DNA from 2 places in the Streptomyces sp. NPDC005423 genome. Region 2 is predicted to be linked to the other one. Evidence: predicted binding sites of a transcription regulator. Region 2 holds the regulator's gene; the other holds the start of a gene.
What was found. Region 2 encodes HrcA, which represses chaperone genes, less so after heat shock. Its sites were predicted from a motif close to TTNGCACTCNGNNNNNCNGAGTGCNAA; they were not measured.

Region 1: groES (co-chaperone GroES) is a predicted target of HrcA. The motif match lies at 2,728-2,754, and genes of this name have one in related genera.

Annotation. Positions count from the first base shown of each region.
Region 1 covers NZ_JBEXET010000003.1:27,905-32,958, reverse strand. Annotated here, with positions in the region: gene ABZT12_RS06455 (SDR family oxidoreductase) at 1-429, shown strand, start outside; gene groL (chaperonin GroEL) at 520-2,145, opposite strand; gene groES (co-chaperone GroES) at 2,277-2,585, opposite strand; gene ABZT12_RS06440 (polysaccharide deacetylase family protein) at 3,035-3,877, opposite strand; gene ABZT12_RS06435 (polysaccharide deacetylase family protein) at 3,874-4,809, opposite strand; gene ABZT12_RS06430 (methyltransferase domain-containing protein) at 4,792-5,054, shown strand, end outside.
Region 2 covers NZ_JBEXET010000002.1:292,614-297,667, reverse strand. Annotated here, with positions in the region: gene hemW (radical SAM family heme chaperone HemW) at 1-330, shown strand, start outside; gene ABZT12_RS05185 (DUF3097 domain-containing protein) at 409-1,218, opposite strand; gene ABZT12_RS05180 (MBL fold metallo-hydrolase) at 1,253-1,975, opposite strand; gene hrcA (heat-inducible transcriptional repressor HrcA) at 2,144-3,160, shown strand; gene dnaJ (molecular chaperone DnaJ) at 3,161-4,294, shown strand; gene ABZT12_RS05165 (nitronate monooxygenase) at 4,371-5,054, shown strand, end outside.

The DNA of each region.
Region 1 (5,054 bases), on a different contig from region 2:
CGGCTGACCGGCGCGGCGGCCGAGGCGATGCGGGAGCGCGGGCGCGGGGGCGTCGTCAACGTGGCTTCGGTGGCGGCTTTCGTGCCGCGCGGGACGTACGGCGCGTCCAAGGCGTGGGTCGTGCAGTTCACGCAGGGCGCGGCGCTGGACCTGGCGGGCAGCGGCGTACGGCTGATGGCGCTGGCGCCCGGTTTCGTGCGGACCGAGTTCCATGAGCGGGCCGGCATGGGCACGGACAACATCCCGAACTGGATGTGGCTCGACGCGGACAAGCTGGTCGCGGCGGCGTTGCTGGATCTGGCCCGCGGCAAGTCGCTGTCGATCCCGGATGTGCGGTACAAGGCGCTGATGGGCCTGGCGAAGATCGCTCCGCGGGCGGTGCTCGGCGGGTTCACCTCGAAGACCGGGCGGAAGTACGGGCCGCGGTGACGGCAGCGCGAAGGCCCGGCGCCCCGCGAGGGGTGCCGGGCCTTGCGACTTCCGCGGTTCACCGACCGGAGTCGGTGTCACCGGCCTGGGTCAGTGCGAGTGACCGTGGCTGTGCCCGGCGCCGGCCGGCTCCTCCTCTTCCTTCTTCTCGACGACCAGGGTCTCGGTCGTGAGGAGCAGGGAGGCGATGGAGGCGGCGTTCTCCAGGGCGGAGCGGGTGACCTTGACCGGGTCGATGACGCCGGCCTTGACCAGGTCGCCGTACTCGCCGGTCGCGGCGTTGAAGCCCTGGCCCTTTTCGAGCTCGGCGACCTTGGAGGTGATGACGTAGCCCTCCAGGCCGGCGTTCTCGGCGATCCAGCGCAGCGGCTCGACGACGGCGCGGCGGACGACCGCGACACCGGTGGCCTCGTCGCCGGTCTTGCCGAGGTTGCCCTCGAGGATCTTGGCGGCGTGCACCAGCGCGGAACCGCCACCGGAGACGATGCCCTCCTCGACCGCGGCGCGGGTCGCGGAGATGGCGTCCTCCAGGCGGTGCTTCTTCTCCTTCAGCTCCACCTCGGTGGCGGCGCCGACCTTGATCACGCACACGCCGCCGGCCAGCTTCGCGAGGCGCTCCTGGAGCTTCTCGCGGTCCCAGTCGGAGTCGGTGTTCTCGATCTCGGCCTTGATCTGGTTGACGCGGCCCACGACGTCCGCCGAGTCGCCGGCACCGTCGACGACGGTCGTGTCGTCCTTGGTGACCGTCACGCGGCGGGCGGAGCCGAGCACGTCCAGGCCGACCTGGTCGAGCTTGAGGCCGACCTCCTCGGCGATGACCTGAGCGCCGGTGAGGGTGGCGAGGTCGCCGAGCATCGCCTTGCGGCGGTCGCCGAAGCCGGGGGCCTTGACGGCCACCGCGTTGAAGGTGCCGCGGATCTTGTTCACGACCAGGGTCGACAGGGCCTCGCCCTCGACGTCCTCGGCGATGATCAGCAGCGGCTTCGAGGCGTTGGCCTGGATGACCTTCTCCAGCAGCGGCAGCAGGTCCTGGATGGAGCTGATCTTGCCCTGGTGGATGAGGATGTACGGGTCTTCGAGGACCGCTTCCATGCGCTCCTGGTCCGTCACGAAGTACGGCGACAGGTAGCCCTTGTCGAAGGCCATGCCCTCGGTGAAGTCCAGCTCCAGACCGAAGGTGTTGGACTCCTCGACGGTGATGACACCGTCCTTGCCGACCTTGTCCATGGCCTCGGCGATGAGCTCGCCGACCTGGCTGTCCTGGGCGGACAGACCGGCGACGGCGGCGATGTCGGCCTTGTCCTCGATCGGGCGCGCGGTGGCGAGAAGCTCGTCGGAGACGGCCTTGACGGCGGCGTCGATGCCCTTCTTCAGGGCGGCCGGGGAGGCGCCCGCGGCAACGTTGCGCAGACCCTCGCGGACGAGCGCCTGGGCCAGCACGGTGGCGGTGGTCGTACCGTCACCCGCGATGTCGTTGGTCTTGGTCGCCACCTCCTTCACCAGCTGGGCGCCGAGGTTCTCGTACGGGTCGTCGAGCTCGACCTCGCGGGCGATCGTGACACCGTCGTTGGTGATGGTGGGGGCACCGAACTTCTTGTCGATGACGACGTTGCGGCCCTTGGGGCCGATCGTCACCTTGACCGTGTCGGCAAGCTTGTTGACGCCGCGCTCAAGGGCGCGACGGGCGTCCTCGTCGAACTTCAGAATCTTCGCCATGGGAGCGGTTCAGCCCTCTCGGAAAACGTGGGTGAAACGAACCGCGCCCCTGACGCCCGGCTCTGTGAGGTCGCGGGGGCCAGGGGCGCAGTTCACTGCAAAACTGGGTGGAGCTGGTGGCGCTGGGTGAATTACTTCTCGATGATCGCGAGCACGTCGCGAGCGGAGAGGACGAGGTACTCCTCGCCGTTGTACTTCACCTCGGTGCCGCCGTACTTGCTGTAGAGCACGATGTCGCCGGTCTTGACGTCGAGCGGCAGGCGCTCGCCGTTCTCGAAGCGGCCCGGGCCCACGGCGAGGACGACGCCCTCCTGGGGCTTCTCCTTCGCGGTGTCCGGAATGACCAGGCCGGAGGCCGTGGTCTGCTCGGCGTCGAGCGGCTGGACCACAATGCGGTCCTCAAGCGGCTTGATGGCAACCTTGGAGCTGGTGGTCGTCACGATCCGACCTCCCCCTTCGGAGATCTCGGGGTCATCTGTCTGAGGTGGCGACCAGGTCGATCCGTCGTCGCGGGTGCCGGACCTGCCCGTCGCTACTGGCACTCTCCCTGGGGGAGTGCCAGAACTGAGACTATGACCGCGGTTAGCACTCGGTCAAGCGGAGTGCCAGTTGCCTGCGGCGCGGCGGCGGGTTTTCGGGCTCCCCGAGGGGGTTTCCGGGCGGTTCGTCGGTGGCGTCGTCTCCGGGGGCTGCCGCCCCGGGCCCCCGCCTTCGGCCTGGACGGCCTCGTCCTCAAGCGCCGGACGGGCTGATATCGCCGACCGGCGCCGGCGGGTTCCCCGGGGGAAGGCCGAGACAGTTCTTCAGGCGTCCCACCGGCAGCGAAGTTCCCGCCGGCCCGTCCGGGCTGAGATTGCCGACCGGCGCCGGCGGGTTCCCGGGGCGGGGGCTAGAGATAGTCCTCCAGCCGTCCCACCGTCAGGCCCTCCCGCTGGACCCGCCGCAGCAACCGCGCCGTCCGTTCCGGCAGCGGGGTTCCCGCCGGCTCGTCCGGGCCCACCGCCACGATGTCGCCGGGGCGCAGGCGGTGGACGCCATGGGTGTAGGCGAGGCCGGCGGGGCCCATGGCGGCGCGCCAGAGCACGATCGCCGAGACCCCGCAGGCGGCGGCGGCCCGGCGGGTGACCGTGCCGTAGGTGCCGTAGGGCGGGCGGAGGAGGCGGGGGCGGTGGCCGAAGCGGGAGCGGAGTCTGCGTTGCCGGCCGCAGATCTCGGCGCGCTGGCCGGCGTAGGGGAGGTCGCGCAAGGAGGGGTGGCCGAGGGTGTGGTTCTGGACGGTCGCGCCGACCGACTGGAGGCGCGAGAAGTGGCCGTGCCCGGGTCCGAGGGCACCGTCCGTGAGGAACACGCTGACGGGCAGGCGCAGTTCACGCACCATCTCGATGAGCCGCAGGTCTTTCTGGGCGCCGTCGTCGTAGGTCAGGAAGACCACCTTGTCGGTGGTGTGGACGTGGTCGAGGACCGGCGCGAGGCCGGGGCCCGCCGTCCGGGGCGCCGGGCGGGCGGGGACCGGGGGCAGGGACGGGGACGGAGTGGGCGACGGGGCCGATCTCGGGGCGGGGCGGAGCGGGGTGTCCAGGCCCCAGCGGCGGTACGGCTGCGAGGCGGACGGGGTGTGGCGTACGCGTTGGGCGGCCTTCTTGCCGAGCCGTTCGATGGGGTCCACGGACTGCGCGCAGCCGCCGAGGAGAACGGCCGCCAGGACGACGGACGCCGGGACCCGCGGCCTCACAGGTAGTCCTCCAGGCGGGCCACCGAGTACCCGTCCGCCGTGACCCGGTCGAGGAAGCGGCGCATGTCGTCGACCATGGTGCCCTTCCAGTCCTTGCGGCCCCGGAAGTGGGTGAGGACGATGTCGCCGGGGTGCAGGTCCTGGTCCCACTCGCGGTACTCCCAGTGGTCGACGAAGACCTCCTCGTCCCAGATGGGGGCGTACTTGATACCGCACGACTTGGCGGCCCGCAGGGTGTCCTGGTTGTAGTTGCCGTAGGGCGGGCGCAGGACGGTCGGGCGCTTGCCGAACTGCTTCTGCATCACGTCCTGCATGTCGCAGATCTCGTGCCTCTGCTGCTCGTAGGTGAGCCCGGGCAGGTAGGGGTGGTGGAGCGTGTGGTTGTTGAGGGTGACGCCCTCGGACTGCATCTTGCGGAAGTAGCCGTAGTCGTCGTTGATCAGGTAGTCGCTGAGGAAGGCGGTGTACGGGATCTTCAGGTCGCGCATCATCCGCAGGAACGCGGGGTCCTTCTCCTCGCCGTCGTCGATGGTGAGGAAGACGATCTTCTGCTTGGTGGGGATCGTCGTGAAGACCGGCGGCAGGCCCAGCTCCTCCTGGTCGTCCACCTCGAAGCCCTGGCGCGCGCTGATCTCCGGCTTCCTGGCCGGGGCGGGCGGGGCGGTGAGCGGCACCTTCGACAGGCCCCAGCGCTTCGCGGCGGCCGCCCGGACCAGGGAGGCGGCGCGCAGCCTGGTGGCGTAGGAGTCGAGGGCTCGGGCCTGCGGCGCGTGCAGGGGCTGTTGGCCCGCGGCCGGCGGGGTGGCCGGGTGCGGGCGGTCCGGGGCGCAGCCCGCGACGGCGACGGCGGCGAGCGCGAGGGCGGCGACCGTGCCGCGGACACCCGTGCGCCGATAGACCCCACTATGGTCATTTTGTACGACTACTCGCATGGTGTCGGATCCTCCCAGCCCCGGCGCGCGATCCCGGAGCGACACCGCCACCGCACGCACACCGTCCACCGACTGGCCCACAATGATCCGGTGAACGACCCCGTACTCGCCTTCGCGTCGCTGCTCACCCCGGCCGGCCGCCGCCTCCTCGACGAGGTCCGCGCCACCGACCCCGCGCGGGAACTCGCCGTGGCGACCCGGCTGCGCCGCTCCCACCCCGCCGGGCTGGTGTCGGCGGCGCTCGG
Region 2 (5,054 bases):
CCCGGCGCGCACTCCCACGTGGGCGGCGTGCGCTGGTGGAACGTGAAGCACCCCGGGGCGTACGCGGCAGCTCTCGCCGCGGGCCGCTCACCGGGCGCGGGCCGGGAGATCCTCAACGAGGAGGACCGGCGGGTGGAGCGCATCCTGCTGGAGCTGCGCCTGCGCGAGGGCGCCCCGCTGGACCTGCTGCGGCCGGAGGGCCTCGCCGCCTCCCGCCGGGCCCGCACGGACGGACTGCTGGAGGGGGCTCCGTTCGAGGAGGGACGCGCGGTACTCACCCTGCGGGGACGGCTGCTGGCCGACGCGGTGGTCAGGGACCTGGTGGACTGATTCCTCTAGGGAGTGAAGCGGTGCGGGACTCCTGGTCCGTCCGTCCGGACACCAGTGAGTTCGCCACCTGCGAGGAGGTCAGGCCGCCCCGCTGGCCGTGACGAAATCGATCAACTCCTCGACGCGGCCCAGCAGTTCGGGTTCCAGGTCCTTGTAGGAGGCGACCCGGGCCAGGATCGCCTGCCACACCGCGCCGGTGTTCTCCGGCCAGCCGACGGCCCGGCACACCCCCGTCTTCCAGTCCTGGCCGTGCGGCACCCGGGGCCACGCCTCGATGCCCACACAGGCCGGTTTCACGGCCTCCCAGATGTCGATGTAGGGGTGTCCCACCACGAGGGCGTGCTCGCTGGTCACCGACTGGGCGATGCGCCACTCCTTGGTGCCGGGGAGCAGGTGGTCCACCAGGACACCGAGGCGGGCGTCGGGCCCGGGGCCGAACTCCTCGACGATCGCCGGGAGATCGTCGACTCCCCCCAGGTACTCCACGACCACGCCCTCGACGCGCAGGTCGTCGCCCCACACCTTCTCGACGAGTTCGGCGTCGTGCCGGCCCTCGACGTAGATGCGCCCGGCGCGGGCCACCCGCGCGCGTGCCCCGGGGACGGCCACCGAACCGGATGCCGTACGGGCGGGCCGCCGCGGACCCGGCGCGGGCTTCACCAGGGTCACCACGCGGCCCTCCAGGAGGAAGCCGCGCGGTTCCAGCGGGAAGACGCGGTGCTTGCCGAAGCGGTCCTCCAGGGTCACCGTGCCGGCCTCGCAGCGGATCACCGCCCCGCAGAAACCGGTCCCGGGCTCCTCGACCACCAGCCCCGGTTCGGCCGGGACCTCCGGGGCGGCCTTGGGCTTCTTCCACGGCGGGGTCAGGTCGGCGGAGTACTGGCGCATTCGGATGACGATAGGAGAACCGGCCCCCGCCTCCTCACGACACGCCGGAACGCGCCGCCAGCGCGTCCCGCTGCGCCCGCACGAAACCCGCGTCCACCACCGCTCCGTGACCGGGCACGTACAGCGCGTCCGCACCGCCCAGGGCGAGCAGCCGGTCGAGGGCGGCCGGCCAGCGCGCCGGTACGGCGTCCGGGCCCGCCTGGGGTTCGCCGGACTCCTCGACCAGGTCGCCGCAGAAGACCACCGCGGGGGAGCCCGGCACCAGGACCGCCAGATCGTGCGCGGTGTGGCCGGGGCCCACGTCCGCGAGCACCACCCGGCGGCCGCCGCCCAGCGGGAGGGCCCGCTCACCGGTGACGGGGTGGCCGGGGCGCACCAGGGCCGCCACCGCCTCGTCCGCCGCCCGCGGGTCCAGCCCGTTGGCCACCGCGTCCGCCCGCAGCGCGGCCCGCCCCCGGTCCAGGGCACCGTCCAGGCCCGCGGCGCCGAACACCTCCGCGTCCCCGAACGCCGCGGCACCGAGGACATGGTCGAAGTGGGCGTGGGTGAGCGCGAGATGGGTCACATCGCGGCCGGTGAGTTCCCGTGCCCTCGCCCGCAGCCGCACGCCCTCCGCGAGGCTCGACCCCGCGTCCACCATCAGCACCGACTCCGGCCCCACGACCAGCCCCGCCGTGCAGTCCCAGCCGGGCAGCCGGCACCGCCCCACCCCGTCGGCCAGCCGTTCCCACCCCAGCTCTTCCCAAGTCAGCGTCATACGGCGACGCTAGCGGGGGCACCCCGTGCCGGCACCTCACGGGACCGGCCTTGCCGGGGGTGTACCTCACAGCCGTACACTGGGCGGGGGAACGTTGGCACTCGCGCGCTCAGAGTGCCAGGAGACACCACCGGGCGACCGGGCGGACGAAGGCTGGAGGTGTGCGCGATGCTCAGCGAACGCAGGCTCGCAGTGCTGCGCGCCATCGTCCAGGACTATGTCGGCACCGAGGAACCGGTGGGTTCCAAGGCGCTCACCGAGCGGCACAGCCTGGGCGTCTCCCCGGCGACCGTGCGCAACGACATGGCGGCCCTGGAGGACGAGGGGTACATCGCCCAGCCGCACACCAGCGCCGGGCGCATCCCCACCGACAAGGGCTACCGCCTGTTCGTCGACAAGCTCGCCGGCGTCAAGCCGATGACCGGTCCCGAGCGGCGCGCGATCCAGAACTTCCTCGACGGCGCCGTGGACCTCGACGACGTCGTGGGCCGTACGGTACGGCTGCTCGCGCAGCTGACCCGGCAGGTCGCCGTCGTGCAGTACCCCTCGCTGACCCGGTCGACGGTGCGGCACGTGGAGCTGCTGTCGCTCGCCCCGGCGCGCGTGATGCTGGTGCTGATCACGGACACCGGGCGGGTCGAGCAGCGCATGATCGACTGCCCGGCGCCGTTCGGCGAGGTGTCCCTGGCGGATCTGCGCGCGCGGCTCAACAGCCGGATCGCGGGCCGCCGTTTCGCGGACGTCCCGCAGCTGGTGCAGGACCTGCCGGAGGCCTTCGAGTCCGAGGACCGCGGCACGGTCACGACGGTGCTCTCCACCTTGCTGGAGACCCTCGTCGAGGAGACCGAGGAGCGGCTGATGATCGGCGGCACCGCCAATCTCACCCGCTTCGTCCATGACTTCCCTCTCACGATCCGGCCCGTCCTCGAAGCCCTGGAGGAGCAGGTCGTGCTCCTCAAGTTGCTTGGTGAGACGGGGGATTCGGGCATGACCGTACGGATCGGTCACGAGAACGCCTACGAGGGACTCAACTCCACGTCCGTGGTGTCGGTCGGCTACGGTTCGGGCGGCGAGGCAGTCGCCAAGCTCGGCGTGGTCGGACCGACCCGCATGGATTACCCGGGAACGATGGGAGCGGTACGCGCAGTGGCACGGTACGTCGGACAGATCCTGGCGGAGTCCTAAGTGGCCACGGACTACTACGCCGTTCTCGGCGTGCGTCGCGACGCGTCGCAGGATGAGATCAAGAAGGCCTTCCGCCGGCTCGCGCGCGAGCTGCACCCGGACGTCAATCCGGACCCGAAGACCCAGGAGCGGTTCAAGGAGATCAACGCCGCCTACGAGGTGCTCTCCGACCCGCAGAAGAAGCAGGTCTACGACCTCGGCGGCGACCCGCTCTCGCAGGCGGGCGCGGGGGCCGGCGGCTTCGGCGCGGGCGGCTTCGGGAACTTCTCGGACATCATGGACGCCTTCTTCGGCACGGCGTCGCAGCGCGGACCGCGCTCGCGTACCCGCCGGGGCCAGGACGCCATGATCCGGCTGGAGATCGAGCTGGACGAGGCGGCCTTCGGGACGACCAAGGACATCCAGGTCGACACGGCCGTCGTCTGCAACACCTGCAACGGCGAGGGCGCGGCCCCCGGCACCTCCGCGCAGACCTGTGACATGTGCCGCGGACGCGGCGAGGTCTCGCAGGTCACCCGGTCCTTCCTGGGCCAGGTCATGACGTCCCGGCCCTGCCCCCAGTGCCAGGGCTTCGGCACGGTCGTGCCCACGCCGTGTCCGGAGTGCGCCGGTGACGGCCGGGTCCGCTCGCGCCGCACGCTCACCGTCAAGATCCCGGCGGGCGTCGACAACGGCACCCGCATCCAGCTCGCGGGCGAGGGCGAGGTCGGCCCCGGCGGCGGTCCGGCCGGCGACCTGTACGTCGAGATCCACGAGCTGCCGCACGCGATGTTCCAGCGGCGCGGGGACGACCTGCACTGCACGGTCACCCTGCCGATGACGGCGGCCTCCCTCGGTACCAAGGTGCCGCTGGAGACGCTGGACGGTCTCGAAGAGGTCGACATCCGGCCGGGCACCCAGTCCGGCCAGTCGATCCCGCTGCACGGCCGGGGCATCACCCACCTGCGCGGCGGCGGCCGGGGCGACCTCATCGTGCACGTTGAGGTCACCACCCCCACCAAGCTCGACCCCGAGCAGGAACGCGTCCTGCGCGAACTGGCGCAACTGCGCGGCGAGGAACGCTCGATAGGCCAGTTCCAACCGGGCCAGCAAGGGCTGTTCTCGCGGCTGAAGGACGCCTTCAACGGCCGCTGAACGCGGGCCGCTCCGGGCATGTGCCATGGGTAAGGCCGGATTCGGACTTGTTCGGAGGACGTGACAACATGCCGTCATGTCCTCCGCGCTGACCGCTCTCTTCCCGCACCCGATCGTGCAGGCCCCCATGGCGGGCGGTGTCTCCGTACCGCGGCTCGCGGCGGCCGTGTCCGAGGCCGGCGGGCTGGGGTTCCTCGCCGCCGGGTACAAGACCGCCGACGGGATGTACCAGGAGATCAAGCAGCTGCGGAGCCTGACCGGCCGGCCCTTCGGGATGAACGTCTTCCTCCCGCAGCCGGAGTATCCCGGCGGGGGCACCGGCTCCGCGGTGGTCGGCGGGGCGCTCCCTTACCGGGCCGCCGTCGACGTCTACGCCCACCAGCTGGCCGGCGAGGCCTCCTGGTACGAGACGGAGCTGGGCGACCCCGACAGCGGTCGCGACGACGGCTACGAGGCCAAACTCGCCGTACTCCTCGACAACCCGGTGCCGGTCGTCTCCTTCCACTTCGGTGTGCCCGCCCCCGAGGTCCTGGAGAAACTGCGCCGCTCCGGCACGTTCACCCTGGTCACCGCCACCACCGTCGAGGAGGCCCTCGTCGTGGAGCGGGCCGGCGCCGACGCGGTGATCGCGCAGGGCATCGAGGCCGGCGGCCACCAGGGCACCCACCGCGACGTTCCGGAGACCGACGGCTCGGGCATCGGGCTGCTCTCCCTGATCGCCCAGATCCGCGAGACCGTCTCCCTTCCGATCGTCGCCGCC